2 regions of the Cobetia sp. BL01 genome follow, and region 1 is predicted to be linked to the other one. Evidence: riboswitches for the same ligand, from Rfam matches in the RefSeq annotation. Region 1 holds a riboswitch; the other holds the start of a gene.

Region 1 (3,291 bases):
CCGATGACGGCCCCGATGGGGGCGGCTGTCGCTGCCATGCGCACGCCGGAGGCCAATGCCGGCAGCGCGGCGGGCAGTTGGACATGCAGCAGCAGTCGCCACGGGCTGGCACCCAGGGTATGGGCGAGATCCAGCCAGCCCTGAGGGGTCTGGCGCAGGCCGTCGTAGCCGGTGGAGGCCACGGGGAAATAGATGATCAGCGTGGCCATCACGACCTTGGAGAGCATGTCATAGCCCAGCCACAGCACCAGCAGTGGAGCGATCGCGAACAGCGGGATCACCTGGCTGATCAGCAGCAATGGCAGCAGGGTGCGCCGCAGACGGGGGATGAACGCCAGTGCCAGCGCGGTGCTCAGTCCGAGAAGGACCCCCAGTACCAGCCCGCCAAGAATCTCGGCGAAGGTGATGCCGGCGTGGTGTGCCAGCATCGGAGCCTGACGGACCAGCACCTCCGCGACTGCCAGTGGCGCTGGCAGGATGTAGGGCGGCACGGCCGTGGTGATGATCACCAGTTGCCAGAGTCCCAGCAGGACGGCGGCGCTGATGGCGAGATGACGCAGGGCATGCAGGCGTTTCATTGCGTCTCCTCGCCGTCGCGCAGGCGTGTGATCAATTCGGACTGGGCCTGCTGCAGGGCGGGCAGGTCCAGCGGCACCGGGCGAGGCGGCGAGAGCCCCGGCAAGCGGTCGAGCACTGCCCCCTGCTGGCTGTCGCGGCCCGGACGCAGCACTAGCAGTTGGTCGGCCAGGCGCAACGCCTCGAGCGGGTCATGCGTGACCATCAGCACGGTGCGTCCGTCCAGCAGCCGGCTGGCGAGATCATGCAGTTCGAGTCGCGTGATGGCGTCCACTGCGGAGAAGGGTTCATCCATCATCACCACCGGAGCCTGCTGATAGAGCGTTCGCGCCAATGCAACGCGTTGGCGTTGCCCGCCGGAGAGGGAGTCTGGCCAGGCCTGCTCGCGCCCCTCCAGACCCACCGCTGCCAGCAGTTCGCGGGCCCGCTCGGTATCGCGGGGGCGACGATGGAGGTCATCTCCCAGACACAGATTGTCCAGCACCCGGCGCCAGGGCAGCAGCAGGTCCTGCTGCGCCATCCAGGCGACGCGACCCGCCAGTGGCTTGCCGTCATCGGTGGTGAGTTCCAGCGTGTGATGGTCGGGCATCTCGAGGCCGGCCAGCAGGCGCAGCAGTGAGCTCTTGCCACAGCCCGAGCGGCCCAGCAGGGCCGTCCAGCTTCCGGCATCCAGACGCGCCGACAGATCACGAAACAGCGTATGGCTGGCGTAATCGATGCGAGCGTTGTTGAGGGAGAGTCCCAGCGACACAGTGTCATCCGTGGTCAGGCGGCATGCCGAGGGGAGGAAGCACGCAGGGCGCCTGACGCTTGGGCAGGTGACCGGAATTCCCTCCGCCGGTATCAACCGGATCAGGTTCCAGGGGTTGCCATGCGACGTGACGCATCGGCTCTCAGCCCACTTTCGGGCACCCCCATCCAGGCCGACAGTGTACCGTCACCTGCCCGCCGGTTGCATCCCTGCCATCGTCGGGGTGGCTGTCGTGTGGCTATGCTGCATGGCCCGGTGTTGGGTATGCTATCGAGGTATCGCAGCCTCAAGGAGATCAACATGCCTGATACCCCGGATCTCTCGACCTGCTCCAGCGGTTATCCCGTGCCACCGCGGCGACCCGTGATGCCAGACGCGACATCCGTGCCCAATGGCTGGCCGGAGGATGCGCTGACTCGCCGTCTTTCCACCTATCTGGGGCATGCGCTGGAGCCGCTGGCACTTGCCTGGCCGGATAGTGCCAACTGGTTGTGGCGACAGCGTGGCGGCACCCCCGGCCTGATCAAGCTGGCGCGGACCGGCCCGGATCACGACCCCTTCTGGCGAGCGATGCGCGGTGTCTTCGGCGCCGATCGCTGGGCGCAACCTGAGGCCCTGACACGGCTGGCGGGCGCGTTGCCGGCGCGTTTGCCCATCCCTCCGCTGCCGCTGACCTATCTGGGACGTCTCGATGGCGCGCCCGTCTGGCATCTGCCGTGGTCCAGCGGTCAGCCCAGTGATCTCAGTGACACCTTCTGTGAGTTGCTGGGAGATCAGGTCGGGCGGCTGCATCAGGACACCGTGTCCGGCTTTGGTCAGCCCCTTGCCCAGCCCATGCCGTTGCTGCATTGGAATGCCCGCGTGACGCGTTTTCTCGCGCGCCATCCCCTGTCCCACGAGCTGGGGGACCTGCCATCACGCACCTTCTCGCATCCCGCTCGCGCCGTCTGGAGTCTGCCGGACCTGCGCGCGGACCAATATCTGTGCGCCGCCACCGGCTGGGTATGGAGCGACTGGGAGGCACTGGTGTGGGCTCCGATCGAGTTCGACTGGGCACTGATCGAGTTGTTGCTGGAGACGCCGAGTCAGCGTGAGGCCTTCCTCGCCGGTTATTCGCGTCATGGGCGCATGGTCGATATCGACGGTCAGCGTGAGCTGTGCCGAGCCCTGTTGTGGGCGATGGAAGCCTTCGGTCCGACCCGCTACGCCGAGCTGGCGGCAGCCCCGGCCTGGGTGTCGCCGAGAAGCCTGACATGTTGATCGCAAGTCCATGAATATTTGAGAAATTTCTCTGCAGCCTCGTCGCTGACATGGAATACTGTCTCTGGGCCGTCGCAGACGTGATTCGAGACTTGGTGCCGGGAATGGCGGGGGAGCACACGTGGTAGAGAATCTGAACTATTACTTCTTGCTGGCGGGCATGCTCATCGCCTTGAGCGTGCTGGCAAGTCGGGTCTCGGCTCGTCTCGGCATGCCCCTGCTGTTGCTGTTCCTGGGACTCGGCATGCTGGCGGGGGAGGATGGCGTGCTCGGCATCCAGTTCGATGATGCCTCTACCGCGTACCTGATCGGCAATCTGGCGTTGGCACTCATTCTGCTCGATGGCGGTCTGCGCACCCGTCTCTCGACCTTCCGCGCGGGTCTCAAGCCGGCATTGGTGCTGGCGACCGTCGGGGTCTTCATGACCAGCGGGCTGGTGGGGCTGCTGGCCATGTGGCTGTTTGACCTCACCCTGATCGAAGGCCTGCTGGTCGGGGCCATCGTCGGCTCTACCGACGCCGCGGCGGTCTTCTCGCTACTGGGCGGGCAGGGGGTGCACCTCAACGAGCGGGTCGGGGCGACGCTGGAGATCGAGTCCGGTACCAACGACCCGATGGCCATCTTCCTCACCATCACTCTGGCCGAGATACTGACCGGACAGCTGTCGGGGGTCGCCGCCGGACTCATGAGCTTCGCGCTGCAGT
Region 2 (3,291 bases), on a different contig from region 1:
GCAACCTGAGCTGGCAGCCCTGCTGACGGAACTTGAGGATCAGTGGCGTGCAGAGAGCATGGCGGCACATGGCAGGCGGATCACGCTCGAGGCACAGCCACAGGGTGGGCTTGGGGAGCGCATGCATCAGGCCATGCTGCGCCACCTGCCCGCAGGCCCCGTGCTGCTGATGGGCTCTGACCTGCCCGCATTGGACAGTCAACGTCTGCGCGAGGCGGCGCGGTGCCTGCATGACCATGAGGCGGTGCTGCAGCCCAGCGAAGACGGGGGATACGGATTGATTGGCCTGAAAGCAGCCTGCCCGGCGGCCTTCCAGCTGGATCACTGGAGCCATGCCGACGTGAGCCGGGAGACTCTTGCACTGCTGGCTCAGGCAGGCAGAAGCGTCGGTTGCCTGCCTGTCAGCTGGGATGTCGATGAGCCTCACGATCTGGTGCGCCTGAGGCGACACTTCCCAGCCCTGATGGCGAACCTCTCCTCCTGTCAGCCTGCATGACATCTTTCCTGCAGCGCATGACACGCTTCCCGCATCGCAGGAAGCCCTTTCAGCATCGCAGAAGGCCTCCCAAAGTCGCATGGGTTTTAGGGCGGCAGAGGCTTTTCCTGCACCGCAGGACTGTTACACTCGAGATATCGTGACGTCTGAGTCACAGCTTGACGGGGTGCCGGTAAGACCGGCTGAGATGTCATTCGCACTGTTCGAGGCCTTGCATCGAGGTGCGTGAATGACGATCCCGCCGAACCTGATCCGGTTAGTACCGGCGTAGGGATCAAGCGCGAAGTGTTGCCGCACATCATCTTCACCTCTTCCAGGTGAACGCCGCACCTCCCCCCGCTTTTTCCCTGCAGATTGCCGGACCTGACCACGCTCGAGCCAGACCTTTGCCACTCCATCACGGATTGGCAGCACGCTCACCGAGGGATGCGTCGATGCCCAGCTTTTCAGACCTGACCAGTGCCTGCGCCGAGGAATGGCGCGACTATCTCGAGCATGACTTCGTTCGCCAGCTCGGGGAAGGTCGTCTGCCAGAGGAGTCCTTCCGCCATTACCTGCAGCAGGACTACCTGTTCCTGATCCACTTCGCGCGCGCCTGGGCGCTGGCCGCCTACAAGAGCCGCACCCTCGCGGAGCTGCGTCAGGCCACGGCCAGTCTCGACACCATCCTCAATACCGAGCTCGATCTGCATATCGGCTACTGCAGCGAGTGGGGCATCAGCGAGGATGACCTGAGTGAGCTGCCGGAATCGCGTGCCACCCTGGCCTATACCCGTTACGTACTGGATTGCGGCCAGCGCGGCGACCTGCTCGATCTGCACGTGGCGCTCGCGCCTTGCCTGATCGGCTACGGCGAGATCGCCGAGTGGCTGCTGGATCAGGACACCACCGAGATCGAGGACAATCCGTACGCGGACTGGATCGCGATGTACTCCAGCGATGACTTCAAGGAAGCGGTGGACGCCGAACGTGAATGGCTGGACGCTCGGCTCTCGGAGGTCTCGGAGCGCCGGCTGGGCGAACTGGTGGATGTCTTCCGCGATGCGACACGTCTCGAGATCGACTTCTGGCAGATGGGCCTTGATCGCGACTGATCCGTGGCAGGCCGTCGCCTGACAGGCCGCACCAGCGCGAACGGAAGACACACCGATTTTCATCGGCCTGGGGACGTGGTCCTCTCGCCAATCATTCAGACACACCACAGGCCATCAGAGCCTGAATGCGAGCACGATGATCTGGGCCAACACTACGCTCAGCACAGGTCATGCCCGCATTGAACTCTGAGCACGCTTGACGGGGTGCCGGTGGAACCGGCTGAGATCCTGCATGCATCACCTCGCCGCCAAATGGGCGAGGCTGCCAGCAAGGGGTCCCGTGGAACCTGAACCGGTTAGGACCGGCGTAGGAATCAAGCTGATGGTCAGCCGCTGCCCGCGGCCGCCTCGCTCCCGGGCCACCTGTTGGCAAGGAGTCGGCGATGGCCATCCTCTCCCTGCGCACGGTCTTCCCATGATGACGTCTGCCGTGACGTCGCCCTTTGAGGAGACCTGCATGAGCACTACCCCCACGACTCAAGATCCGCAAGCCACCAACGCCGCAGAACCGTCGCTCGCCCCCCAGCCTGAGGCTGCGCCGAAGGCGCGCGCACGTGCTGGTCGCAAGGATGGCAGTCGCCATCTCGCCAGTGAAGCCCGCGTCGACGCCGCCGCCATCGCGCCGCTGAGCGGCTCGCGCAAGATCTACATCGAAGGCTCTCGCCCGGACATCCGCGTGCCCATGCGCGAGATCGGCTGCTCGCCGACCCAGACCTCCAACAGTCTGGAAGAGAATCCGCCGATCGTCGTCTACGATACCTCCGGTCCCTACACCGACCCGGCGGTCGAGATCGACATTCGTCGCGGGCTGGCGCCACTGCGCGAGAAGTGGATCGAGGAGCGCGGCGATACCGAACAGCTCAATCAGCTGAGCAGCGAATATGGTCGCGTGCGCCAGGCCGACCTGCGCCTGTCGTCCCTGCGTTTCGAGCTGGACCACCGCCCGCGTCGTGCCCTGCCGGGCAAGAATGTCACCCAGCTGCACTATGCGCGCCAGGGCATCATCACGCCGGAGATGGAGTACATCGCGATTCGCGAGAATCAGCGTCGTATCGCGCTGCGTGAGGAATATCAGGGCAGCGACTCCGTCGAGAGCATTCTGGGCCACCAGCACCCGGGTCACAGCTTCGGCGCCAACCTGCCCGACGAGATCACCGCCGAATTCGTGCGTGAGGAAGTCGCGCGTGGCCGCGCCATCATTCCCGCCAACATCAATCACCCGGAAAGCGAGCCGATGATCATCGGCCGCAACTTCCTGGTGAAGGTCAACGGCAACCTGGGCAACTCGGCGGTCACCTCCTCCATCGAGGAGGAGGTCGACAAGATGACCTGGGCGATCCGCTGGGGTTCCGACACCGTCATGGACCTCTCGACCGGCGCCAACATCCACGAGACCCGTGAATGGATTCTGCGCAATTCTCCCGTGCCCATCGGCACGGTGCCGATCTATCAGGCGCTGGAGAAGGTCGATGGCGTGGCCGAGAATCTTGATTGGGAGATCTTCCGCGACACGCTGATCGAGCAGGCCGAGCAAGGCGTCGACTACTTCACCATCCACGCCGGCGTCCTGCTGCGCTATGTGCCGCTGACCGCCAGCCGCGTGACCGGCATCGTCTCGCGCGGTGGCTCCATCATGGCCAAGTGGTGTCTGGCGCATCACGAGGAAAGCTTCCTCTATCGCCACTTCGAGGACATCTGCGA

The links. Region 1 has a riboswitch for thiamine pyrophosphate ahead of ACZYGA_RS13810 (ABC transporter ATP-binding protein). Riboswitches for the same ligand answer to the same signal wherever they lie in the genome.
Region 2: it holds a riboswitch for thiamine pyrophosphate, as region 1 does, so the genes downstream of both, thiC (phosphomethylpyrimidine synthase ThiC) here and ACZYGA_RS13810 (ABC transporter ATP-binding protein) in region 1, are expected to answer to the same signal.

The regions. Positions count from the first base shown of each region.
Region 1 covers NZ_JBVBEE010000008.1:68,150-71,440, reverse strand. Annotated here, with positions in the region: gene ACZYGA_RS13815 (ABC transporter permease) at 1-578, opposite strand, end outside; gene ACZYGA_RS13810 (ABC transporter ATP-binding protein) at 575-1,327, opposite strand; TPP riboswitch at 1,389-1,502, opposite strand; gene ACZYGA_RS13805 (protein kinase family protein) at 1,628-2,587, shown strand; gene ACZYGA_RS13800 (potassium/proton antiporter) at 2,709-3,291, shown strand, end outside.
Region 2 covers NZ_JBVBEE010000001.1:573,103-576,393, forward strand. Annotated here, with positions in the region: gene ACZYGA_RS02465 (TIGR04282 family arsenosugar biosynthesis glycosyltransferase) at 1-496, shown strand, start outside; TPP riboswitch at 649-787, shown strand; gene tenA (thiaminase II) at 931-1,590, shown strand; TPP riboswitch at 1,781-1,921, shown strand; gene thiC (phosphomethylpyrimidine synthase ThiC) at 2,048-3,291, shown strand, end outside.